4 regions of the Rhizobium sp. NPDC092011 genome follow, and region 1 is predicted to be linked to each of the others. Evidence: predicted binding sites of a transcription regulator. Region 1 holds the regulator's gene; each other region holds the start of a gene.
The links. Region 1 encodes LexA, which represses DNA repair genes until DNA is damaged. Its sites were predicted from a motif close to TGTTCNNNNTGTGTTCNG; they were not measured.

Region 2: a site for LexA is predicted at 1,789-1,806, ahead of ACIQJ2_RS22885 (YifB family Mg chelatase-like AAA ATPase). Genes of this name have one in related genera too.
Region 3: a site for LexA is predicted at 2,624-2,641, ahead of ACIQJ2_RS07275 (DUF763 domain-containing protein). Genes of this name have one in related genera too.
Region 4: a site for LexA is predicted at 1,983-2,000, ahead of ACIQJ2_RS31590 (ATP-dependent helicase). Genes of this name have one in related genera too.

Annotation. Positions count from the first base shown of each region.
Region 1 is NZ_JBIVSO010000002.1:1,236,820-1,241,945, forward strand. Features, by position in the region: gene eno (phosphopyruvate hydratase) at 1-366, opposite strand, end outside; gene kdsA (3-deoxy-8-phosphooctulonate synthase) at 515-1,354, opposite strand; gene ACIQJ2_RS14390 (VOC family protein) at 1,351-2,238, opposite strand; gene lexA (transcriptional repressor LexA) at 2,658-3,380, shown strand; gene ACIQJ2_RS14400 (ComEC/Rec2 family competence protein) at 3,361-5,126, opposite strand, start outside.
Region 2 is NZ_JBIVSO010000006.1:21,878-27,003, reverse strand. Features, by position in the region: gene cysK (cysteine synthase A) at 1-66, shown strand, start outside; gene ACIQJ2_RS22885 (YifB family Mg chelatase-like AAA ATPase) at 165-1,697, opposite strand; gene gshB (glutathione synthase) at 1,885-2,832, opposite strand; gene ACIQJ2_RS22875 (cupin domain-containing protein) at 2,943-3,452, opposite strand; gene ACIQJ2_RS22870 (endonuclease/exonuclease/phosphatase family protein) at 3,552-4,547, opposite strand; gene ACIQJ2_RS22865 (YraN family protein) at 4,650-5,030, opposite strand; gene rsmI (16S rRNA (cytidine(1402)-2'-O)-methyltransferase) at 5,023-5,126, opposite strand, start outside.
Region 3 is NZ_JBIVSO010000001.1:1,597,474-1,602,599, forward strand. Features, by position in the region: gene ACIQJ2_RS07265 (transcriptional regulator) at 677-1,336, opposite strand; gene ACIQJ2_RS07270 (aminotransferase class I/II-fold pyridoxal phosphate-dependent enzyme) at 1,457-2,593, shown strand; gene ACIQJ2_RS07275 (DUF763 domain-containing protein) at 2,702-3,988, shown strand; gene ACIQJ2_RS07280 (hypothetical protein) at 4,135-4,323, shown strand; gene ACIQJ2_RS07285 (esterase family protein) at 4,360-5,088, opposite strand; gene ACIQJ2_RS07290 (acetylxylan esterase) at 5,085-5,126, opposite strand, start outside.
Region 4 is NZ_JBIVSO010000013.1:107,928-113,053, forward strand. Features, by position in the region: gene ACIQJ2_RS31590 (ATP-dependent helicase) at 1-1,926, opposite strand, end outside; gene ACIQJ2_RS31595 (Eco57I restriction-modification methylase domain-containing protein) at 2,874-5,126, opposite strand, start outside.

The DNA.
Region 1 (5,126 bases):
GGCAGCGGCCTTGGCAACGGCAAGCGAAACGCCGAGGATGGCGTTGGCGCCGAGGCGCGACTTGTTCGGCGTGCCGTCGAGCTCGATCATGATGTTGTCGAGCTGGATCTGGTTTTCAGCGTCCATGCCGCCGATGGCATCGAAGATTTCCGAGTTGACGGCTTCGACAGCCTTTTCGACACCCTTGCCATGGTAGCGCTTGCCACCATCACGAAGCTCGACGGCTTCATGTGCGCCGGTCGAAGCGCCCGACGGAACCGCCGCGCGGCCCATGCTGCCATCTTCGAGGTAGACATCGACTTCGACAGTCGGATTGCCACGGCTGTCGAGAATCTCGCGGGCGATAATGTCGGTGATTGCGGTCATGATAGCTTCCTGCTCGCTGGTTTATAAATCGATTTAAATCGTCATAATCGAAGGCGCGGAAATTACAATGCGGAACCGCGCCTTGATTTTACACTCCTACAGGCCGCCTAGCGCAAATTCATGTCAGCCTGTTGAATGCCTGTGTTTTTCAAGCCTTGGCGATGGCGTCGAAGGCCAGCAACTTCTCGAGAAGCCGCGGCATATCCTTCAGATAGACCATGTTCGGGCCATCTGACGGCGCATTGTCCGGATCCTCGTGCGTTTCGAGGAAGACGCCGGCTACACCGACAGCCACGGCCGCACGCGCCAGCGTCTCGACGAATCGGCGATCGCCTCCGCTGGAGCCACCCTGCCCTCCGGGCTGCTGCACGGAATGGGTGGCGTCAAAGATGACAGGCGCACCCATCGCCGCCATGATCGGTAGAGAGCGCATGTCGGAGACGAGCGTGTTGTAGCCGAAGGAGGCGCCGCGCTCGCAAAGGAGAATGTTCGGATTGCCGCTGTCGTTGAGCTTGGCAAGAACGTTCTTCATGTCCCACGGCGCCAGAAACTGGCCCTTCTTGACGTTGATGACACGGCCGGTCTTGGCAGCGGCGACGAGGAGATCGGTCTGGCGCGACAGGAAGGCCGGAATCTGCAGGATATCGACCGTCTTGGCGACGACGGAGCATTGCTCTTCGGTGTGGATATCAGTCAGAACAGGAAACCCGTATTCCTTTTTCAGATCGGCGAACACTTCCATGGACTTTTCAAGGCCGATACCGCGCTTGCCGGAGAGCGAGGTGCGGTTCGCCTTGTCGTAGGAGGATTTATAGACGAGGCCGAGGCCGAGCTTGTCGCAAAGTTCCTTCAGAACGCCTGCGATCATGAAGGCATGGTCGCGGCTTTCCATCTGGCAGGGGCCGGCAATCAGCGAGAGCTTGGCGGTGTTTGAGAACAGGACCTTGGAGGCTCCCTCACCGACAATCACTTCGGAATTCGTGCTCATGCTATCTCCTCGAAGGCGAACAACGCGCCCTGTTCGGGTGCCAGCCGCGCCAAAATACGATTGTTCTTTCGCGTGTATGTGACGCCGTTAGCAGCGAAATGCGACGATGTCACGGAAAGATCGCGCGTTTTGAAAAGGATTGCCCGCGCCCGCAGACCCGGATCATGGTCACTCACGCGCAAATCGTAAAACGCCTCGATGCCTTCCGGCGTTAAAAGCTCCAGATCGGCATTGGCGGCCTTAATCGTCAGGCCGAAGGAATGCTCCGATATTCTGGGCCTGTCGAGAACATCCTCGAAAAAGCTCCGGAATGCAGCCGGTCTGTTCGTCGACATGGCCACCCGCGCAATGCCGGTGACGCCGTTTTCATGGCGTTCGAGCATGGTGCGGTCGGCCGCTAACGGATTGATGCGCTGACAGCAGAACGCCAGAAAATCCGGCGCACGCAAATCTGCAGCAAAAGCGAGGCGAAAACCGGCCGTCGTTTCCGTTCCATCCGGCATCTTCATGGGTCGCGAAAAATCAAGCATCGGCCCCGCCGAGATTGTGGCACCCCGCAGCCGCTCATCATCAGCAACCGCGTCATCCGTGCCGAAGACCACTGCCGAAAAACCATCGTCCCCGACGCGAAACCGATAGGCCTGATCGCGTGCGACAAAGACGTTGCCGTCAGCGATGCTCGCTTCGCATTGCTCCTGCGAGGCCACGCCCAGAGGCTCCAGGTAGGTCTTGTCGGAGAAGAAGACGCAGGCATTCTCGGTGCCGAAAGGATGGCGTGCATCTGGAGCAACCGTGAAGCCGAGTTTGCCGAGGCGTTCGCGCGCCAGAGCAATGTTGACGGTCGGCAGAACGAGATGATCCAGCGGATGCGGCGACGAAGTCATGGCTTCTCCTATTTCCGAACGGAGCAGATTTGCGCCCATCCATCGGCTATTTCAAGACGGCAACGAAAGGCTCGCCAAAAGCGCAGCACACTCGGACAGCGATCTCGTAAACGTGACTGCTGATTCTCCTCCGTAGCCGGCTCACCCTGTCCGATATCGCCCCTACGGGAACCGCGCACAGACAGCTTAGAAAGCCGCGGTTGAAAAGCAGATTCGTTCTATTCTTCCATATTTATCAATGAGCTCGATTGCGCACCGTCCCGCGGGTCTGCCGATGGATCCATTCGAGAATGATAATTCTTTAATTGATCGAGCGCGACTTTACCGAAATTTAAGTACTTGCGGAACACATATGGAACATATAGTGTCCGTTCTGGATTTGTTTCACGACTATTTCTTGATTCTGGGGTTCCAAAACGATGTTGACGCGCAAGCAGCAGGAACTGCTTCTCTTCATTCACGAACGCATGAAAGAGTCTGGCGTTCCGCCATCTTTCGACGAGATGAAGGATGCATTGGATCTGGCATCCAAATCCGGCATCCATCGTCTGATTACCGCGTTGGAAGAACGCGGTTTCATCCGCAGGTTGCCAAATAGAGCCAGAGCTCTCGAAGTCATCAAGCTGCCGGATGCCTATAATCCCAGCCTGCAGCAGCGCCGCGGCTTCTCGCCGAGCGTTATTGAAGGCAGCCTTGGTAAACCTCAGCCGGTCGCTCCGCCTCCGCCGCCGAAAGTGGCGAATGACGATCACAGCAGTTCGGTGTCTGTACCTGTAATGGGTCGTATCGCAGCTGGCGTGCCGATCTCGGCTATCCAGAACAACACCCACGATATTACCGTTCCCGCCGACATGCTTGGCGCAGGTGACCACTATGCCTTGGAAGTCCGAGGCGATTCGATGATCGATGCCGGAATATTCGATGGCGACACCGTCATCATCCGCAATTCGACAACCGCCAACCCGGGCGACATCGTGGTTGCTCTCGTCGACGACGAAGAGGCAACTTTGAAGCGCTTCCGCCGGAAGGGTGCCTCCATTGCCCTTGAGGCGGCTAACCCGGCCTATGAGACGCGCATCTTCGGCCCGGATCGCGTCAAGGTACAGGGCAAGCTCGTCGGGCTTATTCGCCGCTATCACTAACCGGTGACTTCGGCTCGATTGGCGCACCGAATGTACCTGTGCGCCAATCATAGGTTCGATGCCGCGTCCAGGGGCGCTGTGGATTTTCGAACGCAGTAGACACGATCGGCTTATCGCCACTCAGATCCATCTCCACCGATCCGGTTCGCCGCAGTGTGGCGCCGGTATAGAGCAAAGCACCCGAACGACACCGGTCGAGACGCAGGCGTATAGGCGTCACGACGATATTCGCCGTGTCGCAGGCCGGCGGCAAATAGGCAGCGTTTTCGATGGTCACCAATATGGTGCCATTCTCAAGCATCGCCACGCACCACGCACCTTTCTGGCACGCGAAACTTCCCTGCATCGTCCGATCGAGAGCCTCCTCCATTGCATTGCGAACCGCTTTCTGTTCGTCGGCATTCAGCCGGCGGCGGCGTTCCTTCTTGGTGACCTGAGGAAGCCGGCTATCGGCCGGAAGAACGGTCGGTGGCTGGTGGTCGGCCGCAACCATCGCTTTCTGCCATTGCTCGAAAATGAAAGCCTGCGGCCTTTCCCGATTTGTTGCCAGTATGTCGTCCTGCCTTAGCGCGACCAAAACGCCATCCTCGGAGATCATCAAATCAGGCTTGGGTACGCCGGAACCAAGTGCTGCTACCCCGACCGTGAGGAGCAACAGCAGAAAGCCAAGATGGCGCAGCTTGGTTCGCAACACACTCATGGCCAGAAAGCCGGCGATGAAAGTCGGCATCAACCAAGCCGGTTGCCGCCCGAAGGTAATATCGCCACCCCAACCAGCGACCGTCTTCGCGACAAGAATGACGATCTCCAGTCCCTCTCCGGTGACTTTCCAGAGCGGCCCATCGAGGCCGAAAGGCATCAGCAGCATCGCGGCCATGCCAAACGGCATGACGATGAAAGAGACGATCGGCATCGCGGCAAGATTTGCGGCCAGCCCGTATGTCGCCAAACGGTGAAAATGCTCTATGGAAAAAATGGCGGTTGACGCACCACCGATGAAGGATGTCGACACTATGCCGCCGAAGAAGCGCGAAACGAACAGCACCGGGCTCAGCAATCTCGACCTTGAAATTATGTTTTCGCGATGCTGCCGCCGTTTCCAGAGCGTATAACCGGACACCAGCGCCAGTGTCGCGGCGTAGGACATCTGGAAACTTGGCCCGAGCACTTGCGACGGCGATAGAACAAGGATGACGATCGCCGAGAGTGCCACGTTTCGAAGGCTGATCGATGGCCGGTCGAAGAGAACTGCGACCAGCATGATCGCCATCATGATGAAGGCTCGTTCGGCCGATACGCCGAAGCCGGATATGAGGTAGTAGGCCGTTACCGTGACCAATGCGCCGAATGCGGCAATCTTCTTGGTCGGCCATGCCTGCGCCAAGCCTGGAAACAGGCTGAACAGATAACGCAAGCCGATGTAAAAGATGCCGGCAGAGAGGGCCATGTTCAGGCCGGAAATGGCAATGATATGCGTCAGACCTGCCGTTCTCAGCGCCTCCGTCGCCTCGTCCAAGAGCGCCCGTCTCTCATCGGTGACAAGTGCTGCCGCGAAGGCGCCCGTGTCACCAGGCAAAGTCCTTCTGATCCTGTCGCCTATGCTGTTGCGAAGGCCGGCGAGCCAGATGTCCGCTCTGTCCAGCAACGAGCTTTCGGCTTCATCACCAGACGGAGATAATAGTGTCGGAGTGCCATAGGCAAAGCCATTCGCGCCGATGCCATTGAAGTAGGAACTGAACGCGAAAT
Region 2 (5,126 bases), on a different contig from region 1:
GTCATCATCCCCTCCTTCGCCGAGCGTTATCTTTCGACAGCGCTTTTCGAAGGGCTTGGCGGCTGAGGTAGCAGGTCGTCGGTTTGATTTGAAAGGGGTGCTGTTGCGCCCCTTTTTTATTCAGGCGGGTCGGGGACGATCGGACACTCCCTGAGCTCAGAATTTCAGGCATGCGCTGTCAGCCGCTCACCGGCAATGCGATAGGAAATGGCTTCCGCCAGATGGATCCGCCCGACCGTCGGTTTGTCGTCGAGATCGGCAAGCGTGCGTGCGACCTTGAGGATGCGATGATAGCCGCGGGCCGAGAATTTCATCTTCTCGGCAGCATCGCGCAGCAATTGCAAGCCGGCGGCATCCGGTTCTGCAATGGTTTCTATCATCGATGTCGAGCAGCGGGCGTTGGTGCTGACATCCTTCACACCAGCCCTTTCGAAACGTTCGCGCTGCCGTTCGCGAGCGCGGGCGACGCGGAGTGCGACATCAGCACTGCTTTCGGAGGTCGTTGGCCGGATGAGGTCGGCGGCTGAGACCGCCGGCACGTCGATGCGGATGTCGATACGATCCAGCAGCGGACCGGAAATGCGGCCTTGATAATCCGAGGCGCAGCGCGGACCGCGGGCACAGGTATGCCCCGGTTCGCCGGCCATGCCGCAGCGGCACGGGTTCATCGCCGCCACGAGCTGGATGCCGGCCGGATAGGCAACGCGGTGGTTTGCTCTCGCAATGACGCACTCGCCGGTTTCCAGCGGCTGGCGCAGTGCATCGAGCGCCTGCGGCGAAAATTCCGGCAGTTCATCGAGGAACAGAATGCCGTGATGGGCGAGCGAGACCTCGCCGGGCCGGGCGCGAAGGCCGCCACCCACAAGCGCGGCCATGGTGGCGGAGTGATGTGGCGCGCGATAGGGCCGCCGATCGGAAAGCTTGCCGCCGGAAAGCTGCCCGGCGATCGAATGGATCATCGACACCTCCAGCAGCTCGTTGGTCGACAAGGGCGGCAGGATCGACGGCAAGCGCGAGGCGAGCATGGATTTGCCGGAACCGGGCGGCCCGACGAACAATAGATTATGGCCGCCGGCGGCTGCCACTTCCAGCGCACGCTTGGCGCTTTCCTGCCCCTTGATATCGGCAAGATCAGGCAGATTGGCGGCGCTTGCGCGGATTGACGGTTCCGGCCGCGACAGGACCTGCGTGCCGCGGAAGTGATTGGCGAGCGCGATCAGGCTGCGCGGCGCCAGAATATCGATCTCCTTGCCGGCCCAGGCGGCTTCCGGCCCGCTTTCGGCCGGGCAGATCAACCCCTTGCCCATTGCATTGGCGGCGATTGCCGCAGGAAGCGCGCCGGCAACGGGTGCAATCGTGCCGTCGAGATTGAGTTCGCCGATGACAGTATAGGAGGACAGAGCATCGGCCGGGATCGCGCCGAGCGCCGCCATCAGGCCGAGCGCGATCGCCAGATCGAAGTGACTGCCCTCCTTGGGCAGATCAGCCGGCGCGAGATTGACCGTGACCTTCTTCGGCGGCAGCGCAAGGCCGGATGCGTGCAGCGCTGCCTGAACCCGCTCCCGGCTTTCGGCCACGGCTTTGTCTGGCAGGCCGACGATGTGCATCAGCACCTTGCCGGGTGCGATCATTACCTGCACCTCGACGGGCACGCCCTCAATGCCTTGAAACGCCACCGTGCTGACGCGCGCTACCATCCCCTGCCCCCTGTCGCCGGCCTCACTTGCCGCTACCTGCCCCGATCAGCAAACTATGGGTTGCAATCTGGCACAGGACAAGGAATGAAACAAGAACAATAAATGAACGAATGCATCATAAAATCGGCCGGCGACTACGCGCCGGCTGCTCAGGTCATGGGCTGAAATCAGTGGACGGATATGGCGCTCAGGCCCGCTTGGATTCGATTGCATCCCAAAGCAGGCTAGCGATATCGGCGCCGCCGAAGCGCTTGACTTCGCGGATGCCGGTGGGCGACGTCACGTTGATCTCGGTCATGTAGTCACCGATGACGTCGATGCCAACAAGCAGGAAGCCGCGTTCCTTTAGCGCCGGGCCGATGCGGGCGCAGATTTCCTGTTCGCGCGCCGTAAGCTCCGTGGCTTCGGCACGGCCGCCGACATGCATGTTGGAGCGGGCATCGTGTTCTGCCGGCACGCGGTTGATCGCGCCGACCGGCTCGCCGTCGACGAGGATGATGCGCTTGTCGCCCTTGCGCACGTCAGGCAGATATTGCTGGGCGATGAAGGGCTCGCGGAAGAGCTGGCCAAACATTTCGAGCAGAGACGAGAGATTGCGGTCGTCGCGCGTCGAGTGGAAAACGCCGGCGCCGCCGTTGCCATAGAGCGGCTTCAGGATGATGTCGCCCATCTCCTCGCGGAAGCGGCGGATTTCGCCGGCATCCCGGGTGATCAGCGTCTTCGGCATGAGATCGGCAAATTCGGTGACGAAGATCTTTTCCGGCGAATTGCGCACCCAGGCCGGATCATTGACGACGAGGGTCTTCGGGTGGATGCGCTCAAGCAGATGCGTCGAGGTGATATAGGCCATGTCGAAGGGCGGGTCCTGGCGCAGCAGCACCACGTCCATGGTGGAGAGATCGACACGCTCCGGCTCACCGAGCTCGAAGTGATCGCCCTTGACGTCGCGCAGGATCATCGGCTCGACTGATGCATAGACCTTGCCGTCGCGCATGCTGAGGCGCTCGGGCGTGTAATGGAAGAGCTTGTAGCCGCGGTTCTGCGCCTCGAGGCTCATGGCGAAGGTCGAATCGCCCGCAATATTGATGCTCCGGACATGGTCCATCTGGACCGCAACATTCTTGATACCAGCCATAGTCAGCCCTCGCTCGAATTTGCGGACAGATGTAGGCCGGCCCGTCCGCAAACGCAACGGCTATTCAAGGACTTCGATCAAGGCACTTTTTGCCTCAAGGTCGGCCGCCGTCAGGCGGCAAGGCCCTGGCTCTGCGCGCCGCCCTGCCGGACGAGGTTGCGCAGGCGATAAGCCACGGTCAAAGGCTTCGGGAACGGCTTGCGGCAGAAAGCCACCTTGCGCAGGTAGCGGTCGATACGCCACGTCGCCCAAGTGCCACCGGCGAAATAAGCGACGTCACCGGCGCTCAGCGTGCGCTCGACACCATCTTCCGTGGTGATATGCACCTCGCCTTCGAGGATCATCACCGTTTCGTCCCAGCCGAAAAACCAGCGGAACTCGCCCGCCGTGCAATCCCAAAGGGCGGTGACAGCGGCGTCATCCCGCCCGCGCGAATGCTCGGCGATGCGGGCGACCGGGTTGCCCGACAGGACCCAGGACCGCTCGATCGGCGATGGTTTCATTTCCATTTCGCCGCTCGCACCAGCCACGAAGCTCTTCGTTTGCGGCATCGTGACAACGACCGGCACGGCACGCGCAGCAAAGGCCGCCATGCTCGCCAACATCAGTTTCAAGACCATACAATCCCCCAAAGATTCCATGCGCGTCCAAGATGTCATCGCATGGAAGGGGTAACGGCACGGTTCATGAAATATGGCGCATTTTAACGATTGTAACAATCAGGCAGAGAAACCCTCGATTGTGCAGACGACGACGTCGTGATCGGACAATGGCTTGCCCTCGTCGTTGAGAGAGGAAACAAGATGGCTCTCGCCGATCTTCAGGCCGCGGGTGATGAACCAGTCGAGCTTCATGGCGCGGTCCGGAAAGCGCGTGATCAGGCTCGGGCGCGTACTCGTCTGATCAAGCGGGCCGCCGTGGCATTGGAAGCCGCGGCCCTCGGCCATGGCAAACAGCGTATCGGTCGAATAATCGCCGCCGGTGTGGTTGCCTGTGTTGAGGTCGCCGCCGATCAGGATCGGCAGGCCGGGCGCGAAACTTTCGACCGCATCCATCAACGCCGCCATCTGCCGCTCGCGATAGGCAGCGGTCGCGACGCTCTCCAGATGAACCGAAACAGCAACGAGGGGACCGGCCTCGGTCTCGACGATGGCGCCGACGGCGCAGCGATCGCCGATGCGCGGCTGTTCATTGCTGTCGTTGAACCAGACGGCTTCGCCCGGCAGACGGATCATGAACGCATTCTTCAGGGCCACGGAGGCCATCAGTGCATTGCCGTGAAAGCCCTTCTCGTTGAAATCGTCACGGCAGTAGGAACGCTCGATTTCCGAACCGAGGCTGAGTTCGAGAAATTCGACGCCATACGCATAGTTCATGCCGAGTTCGCTGGCGATGACGGCTGTCGGGTCACGCTGCTCGGTGCGGGCCATGCCTTCGTCCATTTCCGACAACAGCACCAGCGGCGCGCCCGTGGCCCGCAGCTTGACGGCGCTTTCCTCGGGAAACAGGCAACGCTCGAGATTCCAGGCAGCGACCGCAAAAGGAAAGGACAAGGCTCCCACCTTGGCTTCCTGCCCACCGATACGCACCGTATTCAAGCAGGCAAGCGATGCGAGCTTTTCGGCGTGAACGGCCGGGGTCTTTTCGAGCGAAACGAAACTCTCGCGCTCCTCCTGCGAGGGAGCGGTGAAGGCGGAAACGGTGTTGCGGATCATGATGGGGCCTGTCGAAATGAAATGAGGAGCGCAGAGGGAGAAATCACTGGCGCTGGTCGCCCGGCAATAGGCTGATTTTGTGACGGTCCTGTTACGCCTCGCTCAAAACGCATCCGGAAAATGCTGCGGCCAGCGGCCGGGCAACATCGCAACGATGTCATAGCGTTGCGAAAGACGGGCAAAGTCCGGCTGGCGCGCAAGCCAGAGATCGCTCGCAGCGCGGATGCGCCTTTGCGAGGAGAAGGAAACGGCGTCGATCGCCTCCTGTGCGCTGCGCCGCGACTTGACCTCGACGAAGACGGCAAGATCGCCCTTGCGAGCGATGATATCGATTTCACCAAGCTTGGTGCGGTGCCGGATCGCCAGGATGCGATAACCCTTGAGCATCAGGAAGGCTGCGGCGAGATATTCCGCGACATGGCCGCGTCGCCACGCCTTTTGTCGTTTCAGTCTTTCGCCTGCCTCGGGCTTCGTATCAGCCATGGCGCTCCTTCATGTCGAGCAGGCGCTGGTAAAGCTCCTTGCGCGGCAGACCGGTGAGGCGCGCGGCTTCGGCGGCGGCCTTTGCCGTCGGCATCG
Region 3 (5,126 bases), on a different contig from region 1:
CGGATCAGTGTTCCGGTTCGAGCAGGATACGGTCTATGCGCCGGGCGGCGAACCGCGCCGATAACAACCGGCAACGCAAAAAGAAAAAAGCCTCGCACGGGCGAGGCTAAGCTTGTGCCACTCCGGGGAAATCGGAAGCGACGCGGCGTGGTTTAGTCGCGACTTTTCGATCCGACTAGGTCAGTTTTGACGATTACGGTACGCTTCCGTAAAAAAGCTCATCGCATGCGGCGGCTCGTAGGGTGACGCCGTCCGGCAATCATCGCCTTTCGACTATCCGTGAGTGCAATGATGAGAAAAACTTCTCAAAGATGCACGATCATTGGAGCAGAAGCTATCATGGCGTGTATCTGTGTTCAGCTACCGTTCATTTAAGCGAGGGCAAAAGGCACTTACCGCAACGCCTTGCGGTCGTCGAGACTCGGCTTCCGACCGGTTTACCGGTTCGGTCGCCGGGTCTCGCAGATACTTAAAAGTTTGGATATTCGCATGCGACTGCTTCTTGCTTTCATTGACTGGATCCGTGGTCGCCGGAAACGCCGCCCTGAGAGGGACGCACCCCAACATTCTGCCGATGATCCATGGGTCTTGCAGCAGATCGAAAAATTCGAGCGTGAGTTGAAGCGATAAGGCTTGAGCGATCTGAATCGCTGACATCTTCTGTGCCCGTTACGGCCTATGTCTTACGCTGTCGCGCCTCGCGCAGATGTTTATAGACGGTCGCCCGCGAAATGCCGAGCAGACGCGCGAGATAGGGGACCAGATTGCGGATGGAAAAATAACCTTCCTGCTCCAGCCTCTCGACCAGGGCGGCATGATCTTCTTTCGCAAGCGCAGAGGCCGCAAGCCCCCGTTCACCGAGAAAGCCTGAAATCGCGCCATTGACGGTTTCCTGCCAGTCCGCATTGAACAGAGCACTTGGTTGCGCGCCCGCGCCCTGAAAGGCCGCAAGCAGGCTCAATGCATTGCGAGCTGCCTCGATCGGCGCGATATCGAAATTGATGCACAACAAGCCGAAAGTCTCGCCATCGCTGTTTCGCAGAACGGCCGTGATCGATTTCAGCTGACGCCCATCGAAATTCGTCTTCCGATAAGGGCCGATCACATCGGTACCAAGTTCTCCGATATCTTTCAGGTCCGCCAGCGAGGAGCCGCCGATATCGCGCCGGGAGATATTGTTGGCGATATAGGCAATCGTCTGCGTTCGCAGGTCGTGGATGACGACTTCGGCATGCGGCTTAAGCAGTGTCGCGACGGCTTCGGCGACGGGAACGAATTGCAGCACGTCGCCTTGAGCGATTGTCGCACCGCTTGTCTCATCTGTCCTTCTCGGCATCGCGTCCTTCCCGTTATCAATTTTACATTCAGTCTGCATTTGACATTTTGTCAACGCAACACTACGTTCTACCAACAAACGCCAGCACGAAAGTGTATAGGTTACTGCGGAGAAATGCCCATGCCGGTCCTGCCAGATTTCAAGCTCGAAACCTATTTTTCGAAGTGGGAGTTCAGCGCGCGCTATCACATGACCGCTTCCGACGCGCAAAGCATGACGATGGCTGAATTGCTCGACATGGCGACACCAGAGCAGCGGCAAGCCCACGAAAATCTGTGGCTCGGATACACCGAGACCTTCGGCGGCCCCGAACTGCGCGATACGATCGCCGGATTATACAAGGCGATGCAGCGGGCCGATATTCTCTGCTTCGCGGGCGCCGAGGAGGGCATTTACATCGCCATGCACGCGCTTCTCGAAAAAGACGACCATGCGATCGTCGTGACGCCCAACTACCAGTCGTCCGAAACGATACCCCTCAGCATCTGCGACGTCTCGGCCGTGGCGCTAGATCCGGAAGACGGTTGGTCGCTCGATATTGATGCCGTCGGCGCTGCGATCCGGCCGAACACCAAGCTGATCTCGATCAACTTTCCACACAACCCCACAGGCAAGGTGCTCGAGAAGGAGAGATTCGACGCGCTGGTGGAACTCTGCCGCCGCCATGGCATCTGGCTGTTCAGCGATGAGGTCTATCGGGGGCTCGCCGCCGAAGGCAAAGCCACGTTGCCGGCTGTGGCTGATATCTATGAGCGGGGTCTGTCGCTGGGGGTCATGTCGAAAGCTTACGGCCTGCCGGGTCTGCGCATTGGTTGGATCGCCTGCCGCGATCACGCAGTCCTTTCGAAAATGGAGCGGATGAAGCACTACCTCTCCATCTGCAACTCCGGCCCTAGCGAAAGTCTGGCGAGGATCGCGCTGCTCAATGCAGACCGAATCCTGGAGCGTAACAATAGCCTCATCGCCTCCAATCTGGTGAAGTTGACATCCTTTTTTGCCGAATTCGAGCATGTCTTCGATTGGTACACGCCCGACGGCGGCTGCGTCGCCTATCCACGTTACAAAGGGGCTGATGGCATCGAGAATTTTGCGCGTGAACTCGTTGAGCAGGCCGGGGTACTTCTTCTGCCGGCCAGCCTTTATCGATCCGATCTCAGCCCGACGCCAGCCGATCGCTTTCGCATAGGCTTTGGCCGCGCCAACATTGATGAGGGCATATCGGCCATGCGTTCCTATCTCCGACGCAATCAGTCTTGATGCCTGTCTGCTCGACGTTCGTCGCCTGCCGAAAACAAAGACAGAACGGATGGCGCAAATCAGCTGCCGATACTAGAATGTCGTCACCGAAAATCGAGAGTGACGATATTGGCGCAAAGAGCCGGAAAAGCTGACCTTCCATTGCATGGTGGCCGCGTGCCGCGCTGGCTCGGCGACCGAATGACAAGATTGGGCGCCGTGATCACCGAGGCGATCGTCCAGCATTATGGGCGCGATGAAATGTTTCGCCGCCTTGCCAATCCATTCTGGTTCCAGTCCTTCGGCGCGGTGATGGGCATGGACTGGCATTCCTCCGGCATCACCACGAGCGTACTTGGCGCTTTGAAACGTGGCCTTACGCCTCTCTCCGGTGAACTCGGCATCCATGTCTGCGGCGGCCGTGGCGCGCATTCACGCAAGACCCCGGAAGAACTGCTTGATATCGGCGATCGGGTCGGCATTGACGGCTCGTCACTTGCAAATACCAGCCGGCTCATCGCGAAAGTGGATAGCGCCGCCGTCCAGGATGGCTTCGATCTCTACCTGCACGGCTTCATCGTCGCTGATGACGGTAAATGGGTTGTGATCCAGCAGGGCATGAATGGCGATAAACGGCAGGCAAGGCGGTATCACTGGTTGTCCGAGGGATTGAGCAATTTTCTCGATTCGCCACATGCCGCAATCGAGGGACGGGATCAGGGCGAGATCATCAATCTTGCCGACCGGCGCGCCGAGCGCTCTCGCGATCATCAGCTGGATTTGCTCACCTCGCTTGGACCGGATAAAATTATGCGTGAATTCAAAATACTGGATGGAAAACCTCCAGTGAAAAGCGAACAAGAGGCACAGCCGATGCTGCCCCATCTGATCATGCCCGCACACCACGACGTGCGGGAGGAAGACGTGAACATGCGGCGCCTGCATGGAAATCTGGCCGCCGCGGCCGATCGAGGTCCTGTGGATTTCGAAGACCTACTTTTGACGCCAGGTGTCGGCGCGCGGACAGTAAAGGCGTTGGCGATGGTCGCCGAGGTCGTGCACGGCGCTCCTTGTCGCTTCTCCGACCCCGCACGCTTTTCGCTGGCCCATGGCGGGAAGGATCGCCATCCCTTTCCTGTACCATTGAAGGTCTATGATGAGACGATCAGCGTAATGAAATCCGCCGTCAGGAAGGGGCGGCTTGGCCGTGATGAGGAACTGGCGGCGCTAAAACGGCTCGACGATCAGTCGAGAGTGCTGGAACGCTACATTACAGGTCCAGACCTCAAGGAAATCGTGGCCGGCGAATTCGACAAGTCCTTCTCCTATGGCGGCCGCAGCGTTTTCGGCTGGGAGCCCGCCTCGAACTCGGAAGACGACGATCCAGCAGCAAAGCTTCACGCTTCAAAGCGCTAGCTCGTCAGCCAGGTATGTGGAGCTTTGGCAGGCGTCGCGGCGTTCGAGTTCATTAATGGACGTAGTTAATTTTTTAACAATTTCGCGGATATTGCTGGAACAGACGCTAGATTCGAGAGTTTTCGTGCCAAGGCGGAGGACCAAAGATGAATTTGAAGATCGTTACCGCGCAGTCGGAAGTCGAAACCGATGACACCGGAACCTATCCGGACGGCATGATGGAGCGCATCCTTGTCGACCTGTCTGCCGTTCATGAACAACAGCACCGCCGATCCCACGAACGGGATTATGGCGCGCGCAAGATGAGCAGACCCATTCCGGCGGGCTTGGTGTAGTTCCGAGCACTTCTCCTGGAAATGCCCCAAGGGCGCTCAGATGTAGAGTGGCGCCATCCTGCGCCACGCGCCAGCTCTGTGGGCGCGACCATCCCAGACATGCAGACGATGGTTGACCCCTTTATCGGCAAGCAGGCGGCTTAAATGTCGGTTGTTGTCGATAAAGGGATCAGCGTCGCCTATCGTCAGGACGATATCGATCTGTCGAAGCCTCTCGAGCTGACATTCGCAGGCTAATCCCGGCAGAAAATGCGTCGGCGTATGGAAATATATGTCGTTGTCATAATAGCCATCAAACAGATCCATGAAAGATTCGACCCGCATCGTCAGATCATAGCGCCCAGAGAAGGCGACGAGCTTGCGAAAGAGGTGCGGATGACGGAACACCAGACTGGCCGCCTGGAACGCGCCAAGGCTGCAGCCGTGGACGATCGTGCACTCGTGGCCATTCTTCTCTGCCATCAGCGGCAGGACTTCATTCAGGATATATTCTTCGAAAGCCCGGTGGCGACGGATGCGCTCCGAGGGATGTCGGCCAGAACTATAAAAGGTTTCGCCGGCAAGCCCTTCGATACAGTAGAGCTGAAGGTGCCCGGCATTCAATTTTTCCGCAAGGCTGGCGACGAGGCCTATCTGCTCATATTGCCAGAACCGTCCGTCTCGCGTGGGAAACATCAATACCTTGGCGCCGGCATGACCGAACACCAGAAGCTCCATGTCTCGTTCCAGCCGTTGACTGTACCAGCGCAGATATTCGCGGTTCATGGCACCTTGAAAAATCGCCCTACCTTGTCTCGCAGAAC
Region 4 (5,126 bases), on a different contig from region 1:
CGCATAGACATGACGGTCGCCTTGGGCGTTCTGTCCGTGCGTGAAGAACCGTTGCGGCGTGAGAAGGGTGAGTTTGTCGCGCGCCCGCGTCATCCCGACATAGAGCAGCCGGCGCTCCTCCTCGAGTTCCGCGGTCGTGCCTGTGCCGAGATCCGAGGGAATGCAGCCGTCGACGACGTTAAGCATGTAAACGGCGCGCCATTCCTGCCCCTTTGCGGAATGGATTGTCGAGAGGATCAGATAGTCCTCGTCGAGCAGGGGCACGCCGGCCTGGCCACTGGTGGCATCCGGCGGGTCAAGCGTCAGTTCGGTGAGGAAGCGTTCGCGGTTGGGATATCCACCGGCGATCTGCTCGAGCTGGATGAGGTCGGCCTTGCGGGTATCGGCATCCTCGTGAATGCGATCGAGATGCGGTTCGTACCAGAGACGTGCGAGGCCGATTTCTCCAGGCCATCCGCCCTCGACTTTGCGGAGGGCTGTGAGCAAGGTGACAAAGGCGGGCCAATCCTCACCCGTCTTGGGCGGCGGCGGGATCTCCGCAAGCGATTGGAGTGGTTCGGGATCGGCCGCGATCGTGTCGAGGATCTTGCCGGCCGTCTGCGGACCAATGCCCGGCAGCATCTGCAGGAGGCGGAAGCCGGCGACGCGGTCTCGCGGGTTCTGCGCAAAGCGCAACGTTGCCAGGAGGTCTTTCACATGCGCGCTGTCGAGGAACTTCAGGCCGCCGAACTTCACGAACGGGATATTCTGACGCGTGAGCTCCACCTCCAGCGCACCGCTATGGCTCGATGTCCGGAAGAGCACCGCCTGCTGCTTTAAGGTCATGCCGACTTCGCGGTTCGCCAGCACCTGCTCGACAATGTAGTTGGCCTGGTCGGTCTCGTCCTTGACGGTGACGAGCATCGGCTTTTGTTCGGATTTCCGATCCGTCCAGAGGTTCTTCGTGAAACGCTCGCGGGCAAGATCGATCACGCCGTTGGCCGCCGCGAGGATCGGCTGCGTTGAGCGATAATTGCGATCGAGCGTGATCACGTCGGCCGGTTTTGGTGAGAACTTCTTCGGGAAATCGAGGATATTGCGCACCGTCGCCGCTCGAAACGAATAGATCGACTGGGCATCGTCGCCGACGACTGTCAGGCCGCGGCCGCCGGGCTTGAGACCCATCAAAATTGACGCCTGCAGGCGGTTGGTGTCCTGGTATTCGTCGACAAGGACGTGATCGAACCGGCCGCCGATGTCGTCGGCAAGCTCGGGGTCGGACATGACCTGCGCCCAGTAGAGCAGCAGGTCGTCGTAATCGAGCACGTTCTGCGCCTGTTTCGCCTCGACATAGCCGGCGAAAAGTTGCTTCACCTGCTCCTCCCAGCCCATCACATAGGGATAGGACGATTTCAGAACCTCGTTGATCGAGCTTTCCGAATTGACTACGCGCGAATAGATAGCAAGGCATGTGCCCTTGGTTGGAAACCGGGTTTCCATCTTCGAGAAGCCAAGCTCGTGGCGGACGAGGTTCATAAGGTCCGCGCTGTCCTCACGGTCATGAATCGTGAAGTCGACGTTGAGGCCGATCTGCTCAGCATACATCCGCAAGAGCCGCGCACCGATGCCGTGGAAGGTGCCGGCCCAGGCCATGGCGTCCGCCATGACGGCCGAATTGTCGCCGAGCACTTGCCGGCAGATCCGCTGCACGCGGCGCCCCATCTCCGCCGCCGCGCGTCGCGAAAAGGTCATCAGGAGGATGCGACGCGGATCGGCGCCATTGACGATCAGATGTGCGACGCGGTGGGCCAGCGTATTGGTTTTGCCGCTCCCGGCGCCGGCGATGATGAGCAGTGGCCCGCCAACTGAACCGTCGGCCAGGCCTATGCCATGCTCGATCGCCTCGCGCTGGCGATCATTTAGTTTTTCCAGATATGTCGCTGCCATCTGTCTATAGCTCGAAAAAAGAGGATACATCCCAAGATCGAAGCGCAAAGGATGACCGGAACATATAATGAACGTAGCAGCGTCACGGGCGAAAGAAAACCCTGGAGAGTGACCTCGCCTGCCCGCCATTGAGCGGTAGGTTCCATAATAGAACTTATGCGATATATTATAACATAACGAATCGTGCGATGAAAGACTTTCTGTGTTTGCAGGGTCCCCAGCCGTTTCCTTGACAACCTACATTTCAACCAGCAAGTGCCACAGCTCAATTGGCGGGCGCCCAACACGGTTATGTGATGATCTACCCAAAATGGTACGGGCCACTGCATCGTGGTGCTCGATTGCTATGGAATCCGCGGTTGTCCATGGTTTTACGGTGCAAGCGACAAAGGCCTTCACCCAATGGTTCAAGGTTTCCATCCAAGCGTCAGAAGTTCGCGATTGAACATAGCCAATTATAGCCGCGGTTTCGTAATTTCCGCCGTGAAGGCCAGCCATAAATCGCTGAACGCCACCGGTTGTCGACCTTCTGGTGTGAAGATACTCGCGCCGTTCTCGCTTTTTAAGGTCTGGAGTTGGAAGCCTTTTACATTCGATAGGAATTAGGGGATCATAATATGTATGCTGGCGGCCGTTGATCCAAATAGAGCAGCCTTTCGGGGAAGCTATCAGATCAATTGTCCTCCCCCCTTTTGCTGTATCCGGATCCTCAGGTTGAAAATTGATATGGTCGAGTTTGGCGCGCCGGGTATGGTTGTTTAGAAATTTGCACAACTGGCTCGTCAACGTCGTTTCGCTCGTTACATTTTTTCGGCGAATGGGGTCGTCCCGCCATAGTGGAAGGCAAGATAGTACGAATTGCATCATCTCACGCAGGAACGTTCCAGGTAGATGCATATCGGTGTCGAATGCGCCAGTTGCAGCGCCTGAAGGATCGTCAGCGAGCATCAAAAACCCTGGCCGCGAAGATCAAAGAGAAGGTCATCTGCATCTCGCAGTGCGATTGATTTTAACCAGTAACGTTCCCTGTCGGGTTTGATCAGATAGACAAACTTTCGATCGTAAATTCGCGCAATGCGGGTCATCGCTAGACTTGTGCCTCGCTTTTCATGCAGAAGTGCTTCGACGTGCTCCTTCAGATCTGACATTCCGCCCAGATCGACGTTGGCCTTTCCGAATGCAAAGAGTTCGCACCTCATCCCCGGCCAAGTTTGCGATTCGAGTGGGACTAGTTGATTGTCGCGATAAATTGCATTGATCTGAGAGCAAAGGAGCGAGCGAAACGCATCGATTCCGGTCGGCGGCTTGCCAGCTGGCGAGGCGAAGCCATGACGCATGAACTCTCTATAGTAGAGCGCTATGTCGTCTAGGACGATTGACTCGTTTTCGCTTAGGTCCAAATCGCCATTGGATGGGAATGGAAGCTCATAGATATCCTTGCAGGAGATCGCTGTCGCCTTTTTCGTGAAAAGCTTCGTACTATTTGCCGCGACGAACCCCTGTAGTTTAAGTTTGTTTTTGTTAAGCCATTTCGAGGCAGCTTTAAGCGGGCGTGGATCCTTACCAGAGAATCCAACGATCTGGTCTTTATAGGTAAGGTCGCCTTTGTCCCAAAAGCTATGATGTAGGTCCATTTGTTCGCGAACGAGAAGAAGTGGAGGTCGGAAAATTTCCGCCCTACGCGGCACTTCGATCGGAACTCGTGGCATCACCTTAATCTGGTCCGTCTCGACGCCATTCCCCGTCAAGCCTTCCGATGGCAGAAACTGCTTTCCGGTAATGTAGTCGACAATACTGCCTCGGCCCTTGTCTCCTTGGATGAACCCTTCACCGTGCTCCCAGCGATGCTTGGCTGCAAAGTCGCCAAGCGTCGAACACATTCGCAGCCGCGTGACAACAGCTTGAACGCGCACCCCGCCTAAGAGACCCGCACGCCAGACGACGACGCCACTGTCCTTCAGTAGATCACCACGGCGATGCCATTGAAGATCATAGTAATCGACTTCGAAACGAAGATCTGCTCGCGCGCGAGGTGTTCGTCGGAAAATTGCATGAAGAACCTTACGATCGTCAGTAGGTTCGCTTGCTTCAGCCACGACTGCGATTGCTTTTGTGTCCGCTGCATCAAACAAGCCGCGGATCGATACAAAGTCGAGGATCTCTCGGAGATCCCACTTCGCGATGAACTCCCTTCGAAAATCATCGGCACCCGGGTTATAGAGGAAATTATATTGCTGCAGCATGCAGAGGACACCACCCGGAGCCAGTAGTGACATGCTGTCATGGAGGAAAAGGAAGGCTATCTGCTTATCGGGCAGAGACTGATGGGCCTCATCATACCGCTTGCAGCTCTCGATCGCGCCGGGAGTGTCGAGTTCGGACGCGAACGGCGGATTCCCAACGACCACACCAAACCTATCCTTGAAACCGTCTTTTTGAAGATGCTCAAAAAAGCAACTTGTAATAATTGTCCTATCGATCAGGGGAGGAAATAGCTTTTTGCTGCGTCCAAGCTCATCAGAGGTAAGCTCGTCGCACATTGCAAGCGATAGACTGAAGGCAGCAAGCTCCACTGCACCATGCTCTAGATCGGTCCCGCGAAGGCGATGAACCAAGTCCTTTAAGACGGCGACAGAGGGACGACCCCAGTTATTTTTGCTACGCCAATGAAGAATGATCCTTTTATAAGCTTCTACGAGAAATATCCCTGAACCGCATGCTGGATCAAGAAGCAGCTCGCCATCGTTGACAATCTTATCGAGGCGCGCGGGGTCGAGTACTTCGTCCAAAAGCAGCCGTACGAGAGCAGGCGGTGTATATACGCTACTCTTCGTATTCTTCACAAACATTTGGTAGATATGGCTTATCAGCTCGACGGGCAAATCTTTGAAGGAATATCTTTTCCAAAAATCAAGCTGACCGTCTTTATCTTCCTTAGCATCGATCAGGCGCTGGAAGCCGGAAAGATCGAGGCCGTCCTTCAGGGCAAGCTTATGTTCGTCATCCAGCGAGAAAACACCGCCGTTGAATTTTAATTCAAGATCTTCAAGAAGAGCAACGAGCGCACTTCCTTGCGTCAAAATATCCGCGAAACCAGATGCGCCTGGTAGGAAACTACCGAAATAACCTTCACCAAGTGCGCCCCTCTCATCGAGGTAGGCAATAAGCAGTGAAAGGATCAGAAGACGACGGACCAACTC